One region of the Providencia sp. LY12 genome, then DNA from elsewhere that is predicted to be linked to it. Evidence: predicted binding sites of a transcription regulator. Region 1 holds the regulator's gene; each other region holds the start of a gene.
The links. The regulator PurR, encoded in region 1, represses purine synthesis genes. The targets are predictions, from matches to a motif close to CANGCAAACGTTTGCNTG.
Positions count from the first base shown of each region.

Region 2: glyA (serine hydroxymethyltransferase) is a predicted target of PurR. The motif match lies at 3,562-3,579, and genes of this name have one in related genera.
Region 3: purH (bifunctional phosphoribosylaminoimidazolecarboxamide formyltransferase/IMP cyclohydrolase) is a predicted target of PurR. The motif match lies at 4,207-4,224, and genes of this name have one in related genera.

Region 1 covers NZ_CM172594.1:1,916,599-1,923,920, forward strand. Annotated here, with positions in the region: gene ACY3ZI_RS09065 (riboflavin synthase subunit alpha) at 1-314, shown strand, start outside; gene ACY3ZI_RS09070 (putative quinol monooxygenase) at 396-668, opposite strand; gene ACY3ZI_RS09075 (helix-turn-helix transcriptional regulator) at 693-1,448, opposite strand; gene punC (purine nucleoside transporter PunC) at 1,622-2,845, opposite strand; gene punR (DNA-binding transcriptional activator PunR) at 2,968-3,873, shown strand; gene purR (HTH-type transcriptional repressor PurR) at 3,889-4,914, opposite strand; gene cydH (cytochrome bd-I oxidase subunit CydH) at 5,182-5,265, shown strand; gene sodB (superoxide dismutase [Fe]) at 5,354-5,932, opposite strand; gene ACY3ZI_RS09105 (Grx4 family monothiol glutaredoxin) at 6,532-6,879, shown strand; gene rnt (ribonuclease T) at 6,970-7,322, opposite strand, start outside.
Region 2 covers NZ_CM172594.1:2,821,255-2,828,576, reverse strand. Annotated here, with positions in the region: gene ACY3ZI_RS13440 (NAD+ synthase) at 1-1,597, shown strand, start outside; gene glnB (nitrogen regulatory protein P-II) at 1,610-1,948, shown strand; gene hmpA (NO-inducible flavohemoprotein) at 2,135-3,334, opposite strand; gene glyA (serine hydroxymethyltransferase) at 3,685-4,938, shown strand; gene ACY3ZI_RS13420 (3-phenylpropionate MFS transporter) at 5,068-6,219, shown strand; gene suhB (inositol-1-monophosphatase) at 6,301-7,104, opposite strand; gene trmJ (tRNA (cytosine(32)/uridine(32)-2'-O)-methyltransferase TrmJ) at 7,229-7,322, shown strand, end outside.
Region 3 covers NZ_CM172594.1:447,687-455,008, reverse strand. Annotated here, with positions in the region: rRNA gene ACY3ZI_RS02025 (23S ribosomal RNA) at 1-1,761, opposite strand, end outside; tRNA gene ACY3ZI_RS02020 (tRNA-Glu) at 1,988-2,063, opposite strand; rRNA gene ACY3ZI_RS02015 (16S ribosomal RNA) at 2,149-3,687, opposite strand; gene purH (bifunctional phosphoribosylaminoimidazolecarboxamide formyltransferase/IMP cyclohydrolase) at 4,331-5,920, shown strand; gene purD (phosphoribosylamine--glycine ligase) at 5,936-7,222, shown strand.

The sequences.
Region 1 (7,322 bases):
GGCTATCTATTTATGATAAAGCCTTGATGAAGTATATCTTACATAAGGGATTTGTGGCGATTGATGGAATCAGCTTAACGGTTGGTGATGTTATCAATAACCGTTTCTGCGTGCATTTGATCCCAGAAACGTTGGCGAGAACAACACTGGGTAGCAAACGACTGGGCCATAAAGTCAACATTGAGATTGACCCACAAACTCAAGCTATTGTTGATACTGTTGAGCGTGTTTTGTATCAGAAAGAACAAGAAATGTTATTGAAGCAGAAACAAGAGAGTGATGACTCAGTAGACAGTGAAAAATCGTCAATCTAGTTTTCAGCTGATAAGGTTATAGCTCTATACAGAGCTATAACCTGTTGAATCGGTAGGTAATAAATTCACCGGAATATTCTATTACTTCTCACTAAAATTGACCGAAAAAATGGCATTGTCACGTTCAATCGCGTCAACAAGTTGTTTGAAATGAGCGCTTTTTTGATACATTTCTAATGCTTGTGCATTTTCCCACTCTTCAAACACAATGTAGCCATTTTCTTTTGCCATCAGGTCATACTGCAAACATCCTTTTTCCATCCGGCTGCGTTTGGCAATTTCGCTAACGATTTTCTTCGTTAAATACCCGTCCTTTTTTTCGGTAGTGATTTGGGCATATACAACAATACTCATACCATTCTCCTTATGTACTCAGAACTATCTTAATGGAGACTTTGTTTTTGTATTGTAAAAAAGCGAATAATTTGACTTTAAAAATGCCGACGGTGTCATGGTAAAGTAACGCTTAAAATCGCGATAAAAGTGGGATTGATCATAATAGCCCGTTTCAAACCAACGATAAGTATCTTGTTCTTTCACCATAGTTTTCATCACTTGCTCTAAGCGACAATTGATCTGGTACCGTTTTGGTGTGATCCCAAATTCTTTTAAAAACTCTTTTTGAACTAAGCGTGCGCTGTAGCCAATATCATCGGCAATTTCGGTAATTTTTTTATTTGGATTGTGATAAAGAGAGTCCAGAACGTGGTCAATAAAATGTGCCTTTTTCGCTGCCTTAGTGACATAAAAACACTCATGCAACTCTTTGAATGAAGAATTGGCCAATGATTTAAACCAATTATTGCTCCATATTTGGCTAAGCGGAGTAGGGATATCCGTATAATTTAACGTGCGTTGGGGAAGTAAAAAACGTAAGGCATCGTGGCGAATACGCAGCACCATCACGCTGGCATTATTCGGGATGGCGGTAAATATATTGACTCTGGGGATGATTAACTGAAATGGATTGACGGATGTATGTTCGTGAGTCGACATACTGATATTTTCAGTCGAAACCCATATTTCAGCACCTGTACCTGGGAAGATCTTAATAGCATCAGTAAATTTCTTGATAATCAAAACTGAACTAACAAATTCTTTTAATTCATCAGGAGGATAATACTGTTTCAGCATGGCTCTTCAAAACGTCATAATTGAATATGCTAATAATAGCGTGTTATAGGGAAAAAATTAACTCTATAAACGATATATTCACCAAATAACGTATTTATTAAAAATCAGTTCCGTTATTAATAATAGTAACGGAACTGATTATTATGATGCCAAAAAATAACGTTAACTAACGATTAGTCATGCTGATATTCAGTGTGCTTAATCGCATCATTGGACTTGCTAGCACAACGCTGCATGAAATAGCCTATAATCATTGGGATTACAGTAAATGCCATCACGCCAGTTGTAGCGAGTAAAGGGTCAAATGTAAGTGCAGACACTAATAAACTGGCTAAGAAACATAACCCTAATTGTAAGGCGTTTTGCAGTGCAGCGGCCTTACCACTAGCAGATGGGAACGTATTGAGGGCTTTGGCGACTGCAATTGGGTATGATGCTCCGTTCATTGCTGCCATAAAGCAAAATGGAACCAAAATCATGGTTAATGTTGGCTGCGTATAAATCGCCATCACAAAGAGAATAATCATACTAACGGCATAACCCGCTAGCAAGATTGGGAACAACGTTTCAGCGCGAACTTTAGCTAATACGAAGCGGCAGCCGTATCCCCCGACAATAAATGCCAGTGTTTGAGGGATATAACTCAAGCCGATATCCGCAGGGTTAAAGCCCATATTGCGTAGAATAAATGGCGAACCCGTTAGCCATGCAAAAAAGCCAGCGCTACACGCTGCATACACAAGTACGTTACCACTGAAAACAGGGGAGCTTAGCAAGGTAGCAAAGGAAACTTTGGTTTGTGGCTGGTTTTCTTCTGCGATGACTTTCGGTGCCACTTTTTTTAGCATCAAGGTCGGTAGCAGGAGTAAAACGCCCACCATCATCAGCACGATGAAGATAAATTCCCAGTTTTTGTGCTCAAGCACCCAGGCACCTAAAAGTGGCGCTAATGCAGGAGAAAGCGCCACTAAAGGCATGATAGAGGCAAATACTTTTTGAGTATCAGCTTCGTTATAGCGGTCGATAACGAGGGCCTGCCATAAAACCGCAGCAGAACAAACGCCAACGGCTTGCAAGAATCGAAGGATTAATAACTGAGTGGCATCGGTGACCCAAATCATTGCTAGACAGCTAACAATAAACAGGGAAAGCCCAACAATAAGGATAGGTTTGCGTCCTAATTTATCTGAAAGGCGTCCCCATAATAGCTGGGCAAACGCGAAGCCCGCTAGAAAGATACTTAATGATGCGCTGATAGCGCCTTCAGTCGTATTTAAGGTTGTTTGCATTGAACCAAAGGCTGGCAGATACATATCGATGGCTAAAAACCCCAGCATGCTTAGGCCAGCAAGATAAATCAAAAATCCAGAGGAGTTTTTTGTCGCAGTATTTGTCATAGTTTTTGCTTAATCTATATTTAAAATAATGTTGATAGTTATCTTATTGTATAGGCTATTTTTTTACGTTGTGAAACGGTAATATTTGGACTCTGCTATCAAATAATTTGAAAGGAAAGAAAATGTGGTCAGCTCATGCACTTGAAGTCATAGACGCAGTTGCTCGAACGGGAAGCTTTAGTGGTGCTGCGGATGAGCTGCATCGAGTTCCTTCAGCGATCAGCTACACAGTAAAACAAGTCGAAGAATGGTTAGCAGTTCCGCTATTCGAACGTCGTCACCGTGATGTGGTATTGACGGAAGCCGGGGCTATCTTTATTAAAGAAAGTCGAAGTGTTATCAAAAAAATGATTGATACTCGACATCAATGCCAACAAGTCGCCAATGGATGGCGCGGACAGTTCAGTATTGCTGTTGATTGCATCGTAAAACCGCAGCGTACGGAACAGCTGATTTTGGATTTTTATCGTCATTTCCCTGATATTGAACTGTATATCCACCCTGAAGTGTTTAATGGAGTTTGGGATGCTTTAGCCGATGGACGTGTGGATGTTGCGATTGGAGCGACCCGTGCTTCACCAATTGGAGAGCGCTATAGCTTCCGTGATATGGGCTTTATGTCATGGCGTTGTGTTGCGAGCCCCGATCACCCATTAGCAAAAATTCAGGGCAAACTGACAGATGATCAAATGCGTGAATATCCAAGTTTGTGCTTAGAAGATACCTCAAGAAGCTTACCGAAAAGAGATACTTGGGCGCTGGATAACCAACGTCGCTTAGTTGTGCCTTACTGGGAAAGTGGTTTAGCGTGTTTGGAAAATGGGCTGTGTGTGGGAATGGTTCCTGAGCACCGTGCAGCGCCATTGTGTGCAGAAGGCAAGCTTGTTGAGCTGGAATTAGCACAGCCGTTTCCTGAAAGCCCTTGCTGCTTAACGTGGGTTGAGAATGATACATCTCCAGCGTTGAGATGGCTGCTTGACTATCTTGGTGATAGCGAAACGCTCAACGCGGAGTGGTTTGCGAGCTAATGTGCTGAGGTAGACTTAGCGGCGATAATCAATAAATGGACCGTCAGCCACGGAACGGCGCTCAACTAAACGCGGATGAACTTCAATCGTTTGCGCATCTTCGCGTTTATTCACAATACGATCGAGCAACATCGCAAACGCCATTTGACCTAAACGCTCTTTTGGCTGGTGGATTGTGGTTAATGCAGGCGTGAAATATCGTGCATTACGCACGTTATCATAACCAATAATGGAAATATCTTGAGGGACACGTAATCCCATCTCGTCAGCCGCACAGATTGCCCCCATCGCCATGATGTCTCCACCACAGAAGACCGCAGTAGGGCGGTGCTTGTTACTGAGGATCTGCATCATCGCTTTATAGCCTGATTCTGGCTCGAAATCCCCTTGAACAATCCATTCATCTTTTAATGTGACTTTGGCTTCTTCCATGGCTTTTTTGAAGCCGGTTAAACGCCCAATACCTGTATTTCTTTCGAGAGAGCCAGGGATCACGCCAATTTCACGGTGACCACGGTCAATAAGGTAACGACCCGCTAAGTAACCACCGTGGAAAGAGTTATCAATAATACTGTCAGTGAAATCCCCGCGAGAGGTACCCCAGTCCATGACGACCATTGGGATATTTCGGTAATCTTCCAACATACCTATCAAGGTGTCAGGGTATTCTGAACACATCACAAGTAGCCCATCGACACGTTTTTGTGCCAACATTTGCAAGTACGCTTTTTGCTTACCTAAGTTATTGTGAGAGTTACATAAAATTAGAGTATAGCCTTTCTCATAGCAACTATTCTCGACAGACTCGATCACTTCTGCGAAATAGGGGGCTTCACTTGATGTTGCCAACAGACCAATTGATTTGGTGTGGTTGACTTTTAAACTACGCGCAACCGCACTCGGAGAATAATTGAGCTCTTTGATGGCGGCCCAAACGGCTGTTTTTGTATCATCAGCGACAAAACGCGTCTTGTTGATAACATGGGAGACGGTTGTGGTAGAGACGCCCGCACGTTTCGCCACATCTTTAATTGTTGCCATGAGAAGAAAAAACTCCTAACCAAAACTTGGTCTCTAAAATAATTCTAGTTAAATAATTACCTGCATATTGATGCATAGTACCTTTGCTGGCAATAATTTAGCGATTTGTTGTCGATTTTGTCTGATCTAGCGCAAAAACGAAAGAAATAATTGATGTTATAACATGTGATATAGACACTGGTTTTACGTTTTTGTGCATGTATACTGAAATAACCTTTTTATTTTATGGTTATTTGATAATTCAATTTCTTTATATGAGAGGGTCTCATGGATACAGATTTTAAATATGGATTGCTAGCTGCGTTTGGCTCTTTAGCTGTAATTATTTTGTTTGCTGTGCACATTTTCTGATTTCATTTCCATCCTATCTAATAAGGATGAGAAATAATTAAGGGCGAGTAATATACTCGCCCTTAGTCATTTTAGATCTGAACTAAAATTAAGCCAGATTTTCTTCAACAAATTTCCAGTTAACCAACGCCCAGAAGTTTTCTAAGTATTTTGGACGTGCGTTACGGTAGTCGATGTAGTAAGCGTGTTCCCAGATATCAACAGTCAGAACTGGCTTATCGTCACCAGAAATTGGTGTTGCCGCGTTAGATGTGTTAACGATAGCCAGGCTGCCATCTGCTTTCTTCACTAACCAAGTCCAACCTGCACCGAAGTTTTTAACTGCGGCATCAGTGAATTGCTCTTTGAACTGAGCAAATGAACCAAATGCTTTGTTGATAGCTTCTGCAACTTTACCGGTTGGCTCGCCACCTGCATTTGGAGCCAAGCAGTGCCAGTAGAAAGTGTGGTTCCAAACTTGAGCCGCGTTATTGAATACGCCACCTTCAGAAGTTTTAATGATTTCTTCTAAAGACAGACCTTCAAATTTGGTGCCTTTGATCAGGTTATTCAGGTTAACAACATAAGTGTTGTGGTGCTTACCATAGTGGTATTCTAAGGTCTCAGCAGAGATATGAGGTTCTAAAGCATCTTTAGCATAAGGTAGAGCTGGTAATTCAAAAGACATTGCGTACTCCTTGATTGCTTTTATTCAGTGTTTAGGGTGTTTGCTCGTAAAATGAGCGAAATTAAATGTACTTCTATTAATTAATCTACTTCTAGTGTAGTGACGTTGAGCTGTGCTGAGCTATTGCGCCGCATTGTAAGTCATGATTTATCATAACAGAATACAGGTTACAGTAAGAAAAAACCTGTTCCATGATGCTATTTATGCCTTAATTGTTAGTAAGTTGCATAATAATTATTCCACTGCGTGTCGTTATTGTCATTGAAGAGCAGGGAAATACATCAAGTGTTATTAATTTGCTAATATATTAACAAATAACTCCCATGATTACACGGCAAAAACACCCAGAGTGAATTTTTTATAGTAAAAAGAAAACGTTGCTATTTGCTTTTCACCTTTTGAGTACAGCAAATAGGAGTGCTATAGTATTCGCCTTATAAAACTGGCATATTGTATGAAACAATCACGGAACAATTTGCGATGTTTTGACTATGCCGGCGATTACACCGGTCAATGTGTTCTGTCTAATGAGTTGCCTTGCAAATGATTCAAAGTGGCTCAGTGACTGCAAAATCAGCACCCACGTTTTAGGATATAAAATGACAACTATCGAAAAAATTGAGCGCCAAGTTAAAGAAAACCCAATTTTATTATACATGAAAGGCTCTCCAAAACTGCCTAGCTGCGGTTTTTCTGCTCAAGCTGTTCAAGCTCTCTCTTCTTGCGGTGAGCGTTTTGCTTACGTTGATATTTTACAAAACCCAGATATTCGTGCAGAGCTACCAAAATATGCTAATTGGCCAACATTCCCACAGTTATGGGTTGATGGTGAGTTAGTTGGCGGTTGTGACATTATCGTTGAGATGTTCCAACGCGGCGAATTACAAGCTCTGATCAAAGAAACTGCAGACAAATACCGTCCAGCAGATGAAACCATCACTGAGTAATTAAATTGTTGAATAGGCTTTAATGCTTATATTGATGAAAACCGTATTAGCCTAAAACTAATACGGTTTTTTTGTTTTTAGGGGGCGAGGTTATTGAGGCTCACTAGGTAGTGGCCATCCACCTAATTTTTTCCATTTATTGACTAACTCGCAAAATAATAGCGCGGTACGGTTAGTATCGTATAGGGCTCCGTGGGCTTGCTTGCCATCAAATGGAATACCTGCGGTGACACAGGCTTTTGCAAGAATGGTTTGCCCAAAAACTAATCCACTCAGTGCGGCGGTATCAAAGGTTGCGAAGGGATGAAATGGGTTACGTTTTAACCCAGAGCGTTCTGCCGCATTCATAACAAAGCTGTGATCAAAATTTGCGTTATGAGCTACCATGATCGCGCGATTGCAATCGGTATTCTTCATACCTTTTCGAATTGTTTTAAAAATGG
Region 2 (7,322 bases), 900 kb from region 1:
GGCACAACTTAACTGGCTGGTTGGCGACATCGAAGGCAACTGCGAGCGTATGTTGCAAACTGTTGAAGAACAGGCTGAAAACACTGATATCGTCATGTTTTCTGAGCTGGCTCTAACAGGGTATTCCCCTGAAGATTTACTTTTCCGCCACGATTTTGAAGAGCGATGCACTGCGCAATTAAAACGTTTACAACAAGCTAGCGGTCAATGCGGGATCATCGTGGGTCACCCGTGGTACGAAGATAATGAAATTTATAACGCATTATCATTTTTCTACCAAGGCAAGCTATTAGCCCGTTACTTTAAGCAAGAACTGCCTAATTACGGCGTTTTTGATGAGCCTCGTTACTTCACGGCGGCGGAAAAAACGTGCGTGGTGGAATTCAAAGGTTATCAGCTCGGTTTACTGATTTGCGAAGATATTTGGTATGACGAGCCAATTGATGCGGTGAAAGGGGCGGGGGCTGAGTTGGTTCTCACCATTAATGCTTCACCGTATGATTTAAATAAAGAGCATATTCGTAGTGATCTGCTGGTGGAACATGCGCAGCGTACCGGTTTGCCGATTGTTTATCTGAACCAAGTGGGTGGACAAGACGAACTTGTGTTTGATGGCGGCTCTAAAGTGCTGGCAAATAAAGGCAAGCAAGTCTACCAAATGGCTGAATTTGCAGAGCAAGTGGCGACAGTCACCTTTGAAGATGTGAAATTAGTGACTGAGCAGACGAAGCAGCCTGAAGCGCCGCAAATTGCTCAGGTATATCAAGCATTAGTCTTAGCTACCCGCGATTACATCAACAAAAATGGCTTTAATGGGGCGATTTTAGGGTTATCCGGTGGGATTGATTCAGGATTAACCGTGGCGATTGCGGCAGATGCTATCGGTAAAGAGCGAGTTCAAGCGGTTATGATGCCGTTCCGTTACACCTCTGAAATGAGCATCCATGATGCTAAAGAGCAGGCGGAATTACTGGGTGTTGAGTTTGATATCGTTTCCATTGAACCGATGTTTGATGCCTTTATGGCACAATTGCAGCCGATGTTTGAAGGGACTCAACCGGATACCACGGAAGAGAATTTACAAGCCCGTTGTCGCGCCGTGATCTTAATGGCGATGTCCAATAAGCGCCGCCGTTTAGTGCTGACGACTAGCAATAAAAGTGAATCTGCAGTTGGGTATTCAACGTTGTATGGCGATATGGCAGGGGGCTTTGATGTCCTGAAAGATGTGCCAAAAACGCTGGTCTTTGAACTGGCTAAATATCGTAATACAATATCGCCAGCAATTCCGCAGCGCGTGATTGATAGACCACCTTCAGCGGAGCTGGCTCCAGGGCAATTAGACCAAGATAGTTTACCGCCATACGATGTGTTAGATGCCATCTTAGACGGTTATGTAGAAAAAGATTTATCTGTGGCTGACCTTATCAAGCTCGGATTTGATAGAGAAATTGTTCGCAAAGTTGTGCGTCTTGTCGATATTAACGAATATAAACGCCGTCAGGCTCCTGTTGGACCGCGGATCACAATGCGTAATTTCGGTAAAGATCGTCGTTATCCGATTACCTCAGGTTTTGGCCGCAAAAACTGGTCATAACAGGAACTGAAAATGAAAAAAATTGATGCAATTATAAAGCCATTCAAACTTGATGATGTGCGCGAAGCGTTAGCTGAAGTGGGGATCACCGGCATGACAGTGACTGAAGTGAAAGGCTTTGGTCGCCAAAAAGGTCACACTGAACTGTATCGTGGTGCGGAATATATGGTGGATTTTTTACCAAAGGTAAAAATTGAAATCGTTGTGCCGGATGATATTGTTGAAAGCTGTGTAGAAACCATTATGCAAACGGCGCAAACCGGCAAAATCGGTGATGGGAAAATCTTTGTGTATGACGTTGCTCGCGTCATTCGTATTCGTACAGGTGAGCAAGACGAAGAAGCAATTTAATTTTTGTTCTAGTTGGCGGATTAGCTTTTAGGCTGGCGAGTTAGCTAGAATGAAAAATGCGGTAACGGGATAAATATATCTTACATGGGATGATAATATATTTATATGCGAGTCCGTTACCGCAAAAATTAAAAATTTATATAAACTAAATCTTTAAAAACAATTCACTATAATGAATAACTGCAATTAATTTAACGGTAATACTTTATGAGGACCGAAACACTCATAATGAATGTTATCGGCAGTAACACCCATTTCAATTAGCTGTTTTCCAACATGCTGCATAAAGCCAACAGGTCCACAGAAATAGAATTGCATATTTGGCTGAAGCACTTTCTCTTTGACTTGCGTTAAATCCAGTAATCCACAGTATTGGTAATCTTCACCCTGTTTATCTTGTGGTGCTGGCTGGTTAAACCAGACTGCCGAATGACCTTGGGTATGTTGTGACATCAATTGGCTAACTTCTTGATTAAAAGCGTGTACATCCCCATTTTCAGCGGCGTGTAGCCAATTCACAGGTGCTTGATGTTGGTGCATAGTGAGGTGGTTAAGCATGCTGAGCATTGGTGTTAAGCCGACGCCAGCAGAGATTAAAGTCACTGGCGTTTTCGGTTCGACATCAAGGTAAAAGTCACCGCAAGGTGGCGCTAAACGAACAATATCGCCTTCATTGAGATTTTGATGTAAGAAGCCTGAAACGATGCCTTGCTCTTCACGTTTTACCGCAATACGGTAGGTTTTCCCATTTGGCGCAGTAGTGAGTGAATACTGGCGAATCTCTTGATTTTCAAAACTATTTTCATTCAGGTATACAGTAATATATTGCCCTGGACGATAATCGGCCACAGCTTTACCATCTACCGGAGTGAGTTCAAAACTGGTGATAACGGCACTTTGAGGCTGTTTTTTAGTGACTTTAAATTCACGTAAGCCTTCCCATCCGCCAGATTTTTCCGCATTTTCATGGTAGATCGCGTTTTCACGGTTAATGAAAATATCCGCCAGTACGCCATAAGCTCTTCCCCATGCGTCCAACACTTCCTGACCTGGGCTCAGTAGCTCATCAATCGCAGCGAGCAGATTTTCCCCAACAATCGGGTAATGCTCTGGTTTGATATTTAAGCTGGCATGTTTTTGCGCAATTTTTTCCACTGCACCAATTAATGCTTCAGGGGTTTCAATATGGATGGCATAGGCGCAAATGGCGTTGAATAGGGCTTCACGCTGATCGCCATTCGTTTGATTTCTCATATTGAAAATATCTTTCAGTTCAGGATGTTGTTTAAACATTCTGTCATAAAAGTGAGCGGTTAATTTAGGGCCAGTTGCTGCGATGGCAGGGATGGTGGATTTAATTGTGGCGATAGTTTGTTGATCAAGCATACAGGTACTCCTGAATTATTTTCATAATATTATGAATTTATAAACATGCATTTTGTATGCAACTTATAATATTTAGCGGGAAATGTAAATAATTAACGCATCAAAAAGTGGGGGAATTCACCGCAAAATTAGAGGTAGCTAGCAAAGTTAGATATTCGTCTCGGTATTATTGAAATGTGCGCTATTATATTTTGTGTTGTTTAAAGGTATCTGAAAGCAAAAAAATTAATGCAATCGTTTGCGTATATTTTTTCTTAGGGGCTATCTCAACGACGAAAAAGAGTTTACACTGTCAGTCATTAAGTTGAATTGATTGTTACCTTATTGAATTGCTGAGGCAGGAGAAGCGAATGTTAAAGCGTGAAATGAATATTGCAGATTACGACCCACAACTGTGGGAAGCAATGGAAAAAGAAGTACAACGTCAAGAAGAACATATTGAATTAATTGCTTCTGAAAACTATACCAGCCCACGAGTTATGCAGGCTCAAGGCTCTCAGCTGACCAATAAGTATGCGGAAGGTTATCCAACTAAACGTTATTATGGTGGTTGTGAATTCGTTGATGTGGTTGAGCAATTAGCTATCGACCGCGCAAAAGAGTTATTTGGTGCTGACTACGCAAACGTACAGCCACACTCAGGTTCACAAGCTAACGCTGCCGTCTATATGGCGCTGCTGCAACCAGGCGACACAGTATTAGGTATGAACCTTGCACACGGCGGTCACTTAACTCACGGTTCCCCAGTAAACTTCTCCGGTAAACTGTATAACATCGTTCCTTACGGTATCGATGAAAGCGGTAAAATTGATTACGACGATATCGCGGCTCAAGCGAAAAAACATCAACCAAAAATGATCATTGGCGGCTTCTCCGCATACTCAGGTGTGGTTGATTGGGCTAAAATGCGTGAAATCGCTGACAGCATCGGTGCTTACCTGTTCGTTGATATGGCTCACGTTGCGGGTCTAGTTGCCGCGGGTGTTTATCCTAACCCAGTTCCACATGCTCACGTAGTTACTACAACAACCCATAAAACATTAGCGGGTCCACGCGGTGGTCTGATTTTAGCCAAAGGTGGCGACGAAGACCTGTACAAGCGTCTGAACTCTGCGGTATTCCCAGGTTCTCAAGGCGGTCCTCTGATGCACGTTATCGCAGGTAAAGCGGTAGCACTGAAAGAAGCGATGGAGCCAGCGTTCAAGACTTACCAACAGCAAGTCGCTAAAAATGCGAAAGCAATGGTTGAAGTTTTCCAAAAACGCGGCTTTAAAGTGGTATCTGGCGGTACTGAAAACCACCTGTTCTTAGTTGACTTAGTTGACAAAGATATCACGGGTAAAGACGCTGATGCTGCACTGGGTCGCGCAAACATTACAGTAAACAAAAACAGCGTACCTAACGATCCGAAGAGCCCGTTTGTGACTTCTGGTGTACGTATTGGTTCTCCTGCAATTACACGTCGTGGCTTCAATGAAGCAGATGCACGCGAGCTAGCTGGCTGGATGTGTGATATTCTGGATAACCTCAATGACGAAGCGACCATTGAAGCTGTTAAACAGAAAGTATTAGCTATCTGCAAAAAATACCCAGTTTATGCATAATGGCAATATGCCCATAAAGTAAGCTGAATTAGCATGATAAACCCGCTTCTACACTTGTAAAAGCGGGTTTTTTGTTGTCAGTTGTAAACCCCTTCATAGAGAGGGTGATATGAAAATAAGGGAGGAGTGATGGTTATTCCATCAACGCGTTGGCTAGCGATTGATTATTTTACCTACTTTTTTGCTTACAGTATTTTCCTACCATTTTGGTCAGTGTGGCTACAAGGTGAGGGAATAGATGCAGAAATGATAGGGCTGTTGTTAGGTATCGGGCTTGCGGCGCGTTTTCTTGGTGCGATGTTTATCACCCCCCAAGTCAAAGAGCCTTCCAAGCTGATCAATGCATTACGATTACTGGCGGCGCTTTCCCTTATATTCTCCATTGGATTTTCGTTCGGCTCCCATTGGGCTTGGCTGATGTTTGTCATGATAGGGTTTAACCTCTTTTTTGCCCCTATGGTGCCATTAGGTGATTCACTGGCAGGAACATGGCAGAAACAATTTACGTTTGATTACGGCAAAATCCGCGTTTGGGGCTCCATCGCCTTTATTATTGGCTCATCGTCGATGGGCTATTTCGCTGGTGTGTGGGGACATATCTCTATCATGGTAGCGCTGGTGATCAGCTGCGCTGCCCTATTACTGGGGGCGATGCTAAAACCGGCAATTATGCCCGCGGGTGTGGCAAAAGTAGATGGGGCAAATAAGGTCTCATTTAAACAGCTGATTGCAGATAAAAATGTGCTGTTGTTTTTAATCTGTGTAACTTTATTACAAGGTGCGCACGCCGCTTATTATGGATTTGCCTCGCTGTTCTGGAAAGAAGCGGGTTATTCCGATTTAGTGATCGGTAATTTATGGTCGCTGGGTGTAGTGGCAGAAGTGATCGTATTTATGCTGAGCCATCGATTATTCCGACGTTGGAGTGCTCGTAATTTACTCTTATTATCCGCAGTTTGTGGGATTATCCGCTGGGGAATGATGGGGGCATTTACTGCATTACCAGTCTTAATTATTGTTCAAATCTTACATAGCGGAACCTTCACCGTTTGCCACTTAGCGGCAATGCGCTTTATTAGTGCGCGTAAAGAAAATGAAATCATTCCGCTACAAGGCGCTTATTCTGCATTAGCGACTGGGGGAGGGCTTGCGGTGATCACGATTATGGTCGGTTATATTTATGAACGTATGCCTGAACAACATGGCGTCGTGTTTTATTTGATGGCGCTCTTGGCTGTGCCTGCGCTGTTTATTCGACCAAAAGTGACGGCTCAGTCTTAGACTGAAGTTGTCGTAACGCAATAATAAAAAGGGCGCTTAGTTTTCACTAGCGCCCTTTTAGCAAATTTAACGAGGGTTAAATTAACGTTTTAATGCTTCAGATAATTCATCTTTCATAGCAGCCAGAATATCGCGAACAACGCGTGGGCTACCTGCAACTAAGTTGCCAGATGCTAAATAGTTATGACCGCCTACGAAGTCAGTCATGATCCCGCCAGCTTCACGCATGATCAGTTCACCGCCTAAGAAATCCCATGGTTTTAAACCGATTTCGAAGTAGGCATCAACGCGACCTGCTGCCACGTAACATAAATCCAGAGCTGCTGAACCTGTGCGGCGGAAATCTGCACACTGGTCAAACATTTTACCCATGATGTTCATGTAGATAGATGCGTGTTGCTTGTGTTTGAATGGGAAGCCAGTTGCGACAACTGCGCCTTCAAGGTCGCGCTTCTCAGCCATACGTAAACGGTAGCCGTTCATTTGAGCGCCTTGACCACGTACCGCAGTAAATAATTCGTTACGCATTGGGTCATAGACAGCAGCAACCTCTGTACGGCCTTTTACGCGTACAGCGATAGAAACTGAGAAGTGAGGGAAACGTTTTGTGAAGTTTGTGGTGCCATCCAGTGGATCAATTACCCATTGAATATCTTCATCTTTACCTAATAACTCACCACTTTCTTCAGTGATGATAGTGTGGTCTGGGTAAGATTTACGAATAATATCAACGATGATTTGTTCAGCGTCACGGTCAACGTTAGTGACGAAATCGTTAGCACCCTTTTGGGTTACTGTTACGTTCTGAGGATCTTCATAGTTTTTAGCTATGTAATTACCAGCCTTACGTGCAGCACGTATGGCGATGTTAAGCATCGGATGCATGGGTATTTTCCACTGGGATGTTAAAGAACGAAAATCAAGAGACGCAAAGTATATAGATGTTCGTCACAATAAGCAATTTTGTGTTAGACTCTTGCGATTAATTTTTCATGACAACGTATAAACCATGCTAGAAAATATTCGTATCGTTCTTGTTGAAACCTCACACACTGGCAATATGGGCTCAACGGCTCGCGCAATGAAAACCATGGGGCTTTCAA
Region 3 (7,322 bases), 1.5 Mb from region 1:
GGTATCTGCGACTGGCTTCAGCTCCATGAGTAAATCACTTCACCTAATGCCAGCGTGCCTTCTCCCGAAGTTACGGCACCATTTTGCCTAGTTCCTTCACCCGAGTTCTCTCAAGCGCCTGAGTATTCTCTACCTGACCACCTGTGTCGGTTTGGGGTACGATTAATGATAATCTAGAGCTTAGAGGCTTTTCCTGGAAGCGGGGTATGAGCTACTTCGCCACCGTAGTGACTCGTCATCAGACCTCAGCATATAGTGAACCGGATTTGCCTAATTCACCTGCCTACATCCTTAAACCGGGACAACCGTCGCCCGGCCAGCCTAACCTTCTCCGTCCCCCCATCGCAATTATCACCAGTACGGGAATATTAACCCGTTTCCCATCGACTACGCATTTCTGCCTCGCCTTAGGGGTCGACTCACCCTGCCCCGATTAACGTTGGACAGGAACCCTTGGTCTTCCGGCGTGCGGGTTTTTCACCCGCATTATCGTTACTTATGTCAGCATTCGCACTTCTGATACCTCCAGCATGCCTCACAGCACACCTTCACAGGCTTACAGAACGCTCCCCTACCCAACAATATTTACATATCGCTGCCGCAGCTTCGGTGCATAGTTTAGCCCCGTTACATCTTCCGCGCAGGCCGACTCGACCAGTGAGCTATTACGCTTTCTTTAAATGATGGCTGCTTCTAAGCCAACATCCTGGCTGTCTGAGCCTTCCCACTTCGTTTCCCACTTAACTATGACTTTGGGACCTTAGCTGGCGGTCTGGGTTGTTTCCCTCTTCACGACGAACGTTAGCACCCGCCGTGTGTCTCCCGTGATAACATTCTTCGGTATTCGTAGTTTGCATCGAGTTGGTAAGTCGGGATGACCCCCTAGTCGAAACAGTGCTCTACCCCCGAAGATGAGTTCACGAGGCGCTACCTAAATAGCTTTCGGGGAGAACCAGCTATCTCCCGGTTTGATTGGCCTTTCACCCCCAGCCACAAGTCATCCGCTAATTTTTCAACATTAGTCGGTTCGGTCCTCCAGTTAGTGTTACCCAACCTTCAACCTGCCCATGGCTAGATCACCGGGTTTCGGGTCTATACCCTGCAACTCATTCGCCCAGTTAAGACTCGGTTTCCCTACGGCTCCCCTATACGGTTAACCTTGCTACAGAATATAAGTCGCTGACCCATTATACAAAAGGTACGCAGTCACACCACAAGGGTGCTCCCACTGCTTGTACGTACACGGTTTCAGGTTCTATTTCACTCCCCTCGCCGGGGTTCTTTTCGCCTTTCCCTCACGGTACTGGTTCACTATCGGTCAATCAGGAGTATTTAGCCTTGGAGGATGGTCCCCCCATATTCAGACAGGATAACACGTGTCCCGCCCTACTCGTCGAGTTCACAACACTAACACCTTCGGATACGGGGCTATCACCCTTTACTGCCGGCCTTTCCAGACCGTTCTCCTGATGCTAATGCTGATTAAGACTCTGGGCTGCTCCCCGTTCGCTCGCCGCTACTAGGGGAATCTCGGTTGATTTCTTTTCCTCGAGGTACTGAGATGTTTCAGTTCCCTCGGTTCGCCTCGTTTGACTATGTATTCATCAAACGATAGTGCAACGAATTGCACTGGGTTTCCCCATTCGGAAATCGTCGGTTATAACGGTTCATATCACCTTACCAACGCTTATCGCAGATTAGCACGTCCTTCATCGCCTCTGATTGCCTAGGCATCCACCGTGTACGCTTAGTCGCTTAACCTCACAACCCGAAGGTGTCTTTACCAACTGACCCGACGGTCAATTGAACACATTCACGTTGAGATTTTTGAGAGACTCTCACATTGTTTAAGCGATAAACAATGTGCGTTGTTTTCAATTTTCAGCTTGTTCCAGATTGTTAAAGAGCATAATTGTTAAACCAACTACAACGTAATTGGCTTAATCATTATTTGTGGGGAACGTCTTTCACTCATTCTCCGCGCAATTGGCGTCCCCTAGGGGATTCGAACCCCTGTTACCGCCGTGAAAGGGCGGTGTCCTAGGCCTCTAGACGAAGGGGACACTACAGTCAGCTTCGCAGACGCGCTTTTTGCTCTACTTTCTATCAGACAATCTGTGTGAGCACTTCACAAAAACACTTCAATGGTAAGGAGGTGATCCAACCGCAGGTTCCCCTACGGTTACCTTGTTACGACTTCACCCCAGTCATGAATCACAAAGTGGTAAGCGCCCTCCCGAAGGTTAAGCTACCTACTTCTTTTGCAACCCACTCCCATGGTGTGACGGGCGGTGTGTACAAGGCCCGGGAACGTATTCACCGTAGCATTCTGATCTACGATTACTAGCGATTCCGACTTCATGGAGTCGAGTTGCAGACTCCAATCCGGACTACGACGTACTTTATGAGTTCCGCTTGCTCTCGCGAGGTCGCTTCTCTTTGTATACGCCATTGTAGCACGTGTGTAGCCCTACTCGTAAGGGCCATGATGACTTGACGTCATCCCCACCTTCCTCCGGTTTATCACCGGCAGTCTCCTTTGAGTTCCCGACCGAATCGCTGGCAACAAAGGATAAGGGTTGCGCTCGTTGCGGGACTTAACCCAACATTTCACAACACGAGCTGACGACAGCCATGCAGCACCTGTCTCAGAGTTCCCGAAGGCACCAAAGCATCTCTGCTAAGTTCTCTGGATGTCAAGAGTAGGTAAGGTTCTTCGCGTTGCATCGAATTAAACCACATGCTCCACCGCTTGTGCGGGCCCCCGTCAATTCATTTGAGTTTTAACCTTGCGGCCGTACTCCCCAGGCGGTCGATTTAACGCGTTAGCTCCGGAAGCCACTCCTCAAGGGAACAACCTCCAAATCGACATCGTTTACAGCGTGGACTACCAGGGTATCTAATCCTGTTTGCTCCCCACGCTTTCGCACCTGAGCGTCAGTCTTTGTCCAGGGGGCCGCCTTCGCCACCGGTATTCCTCCACATCTCTACGCATTTCACCGCTACACATGGAATTCTACCCCCTCTACAAGACTCTAGCTGACCAGTCTTAGATGCCATTCCCAGGTTAAGCCCGGGGATTTCACATCTAACTTAATCAACCGCCTGCGTGCGCTTTACGCCCAGTAATTCCGATTAACGCTTGCACCCTCCGTATTACCGCGGCTGCTGGCACGGAGTTAGCCGGTGCTTCTTCTGTTGGTAACGTCAATCGCTGATGATATTAGCATCAACGCCTTCCTCCCAACTGAAAGTACTTTACAACCCTAAGGCCTTCTTCATACACGCGGCATGGCTGCATCAGGCTTGCGCCCATTGTGCAATATTCCCCACTGCTGCCTCCCGTAGGAGTCTGGGCCGTGTCTCAGTCCCAGTGTGGCTGATCATCCTCTCAGACCAGCTAGGGATCGTCGCCTTGGTGAGCCATTACCTCACCAACTAGCTAATCCCATATGGGTTCATCCGATAGCGCAAGGACCGAAGTTCCCCTGCTTTGCTCCTAAGAGATTATGCGGTATTAGCTACCGTTTCCAGTAGTTATCCCCCTCTATCGGGCAGATCCCCATACATTACTCACCCGTCCGCCGCTCGTCAGCGAGAAGCAAGCTTCTCCTGTTACCGCTCGACTTGCATGTGTTAGGCCTGCCGCCAGCGTTCAATCTGAGCCATGATCAAACTCTTCAATTAAAAAGCTTGATGCTCAAAGAATGTTACTGTCGTTTGATTTCCGAAGAAACCAAATTACCTATTAGTTCATATATATGAATTAACGTGTTAGTCACTCTTCAAGACTTAAAATCAAATATTTTTTTGATAGTGTCCTGTGAGTGCCCACACAGATTGTCTGATAAATTGTTAAAGAGCGGTGCGACATTTCTTGAGAAATTCGACTCAGTTTTTATCAACTTAGGTCGTTGTCGCGAGGTGGCGTATATTACGCTTTCCTCATTGAGAGTCAAGTATTTTTTTACTTAATCTTTTCAGATTCTCTCGCTGCCGTTTCAGTGTCCATCGCGCTTTGCGTTGGCTTGTTCCCGGTCAGTGGATGCGCATTATAGGGAGTCGCAGAAATCCTGCAACCCTTTTTTTAAGATTTTTTACGGTTTTTAGTTCAACTGCTGCATTCCACAGCAAAACCCCTATTTATACCCACTTACACACAGATTTATCCACAAACTGAAAAAATAGTGAAAATAGTTCGCGCATTACGCAAACGTTTGCGCTACAATTAGCGCGAAAATTCGGCATTGATTTTATTTTGATGCTCTGAAATTGTTAGTGACTTATATATAGATATTGCTTCTTTATCCAAATCCAAGGGATCTATCTCATGCAACAGCTTCGTCCTATTCGCCGTGCCCTGCTTAGTGTGTCTGATAAAACAGGGGTTGTTGAATTCGCTAAGGCGCTTTCTCACCGTGGTGTTGAACTGCTTTCTACCGGTGGAACCGCTAAATTACTAGCAGAGCAAGGCCTTAAGGTCACTGAAGTTTCAGATTACACAGGTTTTCCTGAAATGATGGATGGTCGCGTTAAGACTCTGCACCCGAAAGTTCACGGTGGGATCTTAGGTCGTCGCGGTAAAGATGATGCCATCATGCAGCAGCATGACATTACACCTATTGATATGGTGGTTGTGAACCTTTATCCATTTGCTCAAACCGTCGCAAAACCAAATTGCACATTAGAAGACGCCGTTGAGAATATCGATATTGGCGGTCCAACCATGGTTCGCTCCGCAGCGAAGAACCATAAAGACGTGGCTATCGTGGTTAACAGTAATGACTATGACAAAATCATCGAAGAGATGGATAACCACGAAAATTCGCTGAATTGGTCAACACGCTTTGACTTAGCTATTAAAGCATTTGAGCACACTGCCGCTTATGACAGTATGATTGCTAACTACTTTGGTGAGCTGGTTGCGCCATATCATGGTGATACCACTCAACCATCAGGTCGTTTCCCTCGTACCCTGAATTTAAACTTCATTAAGAAGCAAGATATGCGCTATGGCGAAAACAGCCATCAAGACGCGGCTTTCTATATAGAAGAAAATCCAAAAGAAGCGTCGATTGCCACTGCGAACCAAATTCAAGGTAAAGCGCTTTCTTATAATAATATCGCAGACACCGATGCAGCTCTGGAATGTGTAAAATCCTTTGATGAGCCAGCTTGTGTTATTGTTAAGCATGCTAACCCTTGTGGTGTTGCCATTGGTGACAATATCCATGCCGCTTATGATAAAGCATTCAAGACTGACCCAACCTCAGCATTCGGTGGCATCATTGCTTTTAACCGCCAATTAGATAAAGCCACCGCAGAAGCCATCATTGAACGTCAATTTGTTGAAGTGATTATTGCCCCTTCTATTGCTGAAGATGCCTTACCTTCTTTATCTACCAAGCAAAACGTGCGTGTTCTGGTATGTGGTGAGTGGAGCAAACCTGTTGCAGGTTTAGATTTTAAACGCGTGAATGGCGGTTTACTGGTTCAAGATCGTGACTTAGGTATGGTCGAAGCGGAAGATTTACGCGTCGTAACCACACGCCAACCTACGGAACGTGAGTTAAAAGATGCGCTGTTCTGCTGGAAAGTGGCGAAATTCGTGAAATCAAATGCGATTGTTTATTCGAAGAACGACATGACCATCGGTATTGGTGCAGGACAAATGAGCCGCGTGTACTCTGCTAAGATTGCAGGGATCAAAGCTGCTGATGAAGGTTTAGAAGTTGCTGGTTGTGCAATGGCATCCGATGCATTCTTCCCGTTCCGCGATGGTATCGATGCCGCTGCCTCTGTAGGCGTTACTTGCGTTATTCAACCAGGTGGATCTATTCGTGATGATGAAGTGATTGCCGCTGCCAATGAACATGGCATCGCAATGATCTTTACTAACATGCGTCACTTCCGTCACTAATTGCTAGGGGTTTCTATGAATATACTGATTATTGGTGGTGGCGGTCGCGAGCACGCTTTAGCATGGAAAGCCGCACAATCTCCATTAGCAGATAAAGTGTATGTTGCGCCAGGTAACGCGGGTACTGCACTGGAACCTGCACTGGAAAATGTCGATATCTCAGCAACTGACATTGATGGCTTACTGCAATTTGCCAAAGACAAACAAATCGGTCTAACCATCGTAGGTCCAGAAGCACCATTAGTTATCGGTGTGGTTGATGCATTTAAACAAGCTGGTTTAACCATTTTTGGACCAACTCAAGGTGCTGCACAGTTAGAAGGCTCGAAAGCATTCACCAAAGATTTCTTAGCGCGTCACAACATTCCGACCGCAGCTTATGAAAACTTTACTGAAATTGAGCCTGCTTTGGCTTATTTAGATAAAGTTGGCGCACCTATCGTTATCAAGGCTGATGGTTTGGCTGCTGGTAAAGGCGTGATTGTGGCAATGACGCTGCAAGAAGCCAAAGATGCCGTCCATGATATGCTGGCTGGCAATGCATTCGGTGATGCCGGTCATCGTATCGTTATCGAAGAGTTCCTTGATGGCGAAGAAGCGAGTTTCATCGTCATGGTGGATGGTGAGAATGTCATTCCGATGGCAACTAGCCAAGATCATAAACGTGTTGGCGATGGTGATACTGGGTTAAACACTGGCGGTATGGGTGCATATTCACCTGCGCCAGTGGTGACAGATACGGTTCATCAACGTGTCATGGAGCAAGTCATTTATCCAACCGTTAAAGGAATGGATCAAGAAGGGAACCGCTATCAAGGTTTCTTATATGCAGGTTTGATGATTGATAAAGCGGGTAACCCAAAAGTCATCGAATTTAACTGTCGCTTTGGCGATCCAGAAACTCAGCCAATTATGATGCGCTTACAATCTGATTTGGTCGCTCTGTGTTTAGCGGGCGCTAAAGGCGAACTCGCAGGTAAAGATTCCCTGTGGGATGAACGTCCAGCGCTCGGTATCGTAATTGCGGCGGGTGGATATCCAGGTGATTATCGCAATGGTGATGTGATTTCGGGTCTACCAACGTCAGAAGCAGCTGATAGCAAAGTGTTCCACGCAGGTACCAAGCTCAACCAAGCTGGTGAAGTCGTTACCGCCGGCGGACGTGTTCTGTGCGTAACCGCATTAGGTAACGACATCGCAAAAGCTCAAGCTAAAGCGTACGAAGTTGCCAAAACCATCAATTGGTCTGACAGTTTCTATCGCACCGATATCGGCTACCGCGCTATCGCCCGCATTAAGTAATAGAAACAAATAATCCCAAAGCTGATAAGAGGAAACTTTTATCAGCTTTTTGCTTTTCTGTTTCTTGTTTTTGCCTTTGACCTTCACCCAGCCAATGGCT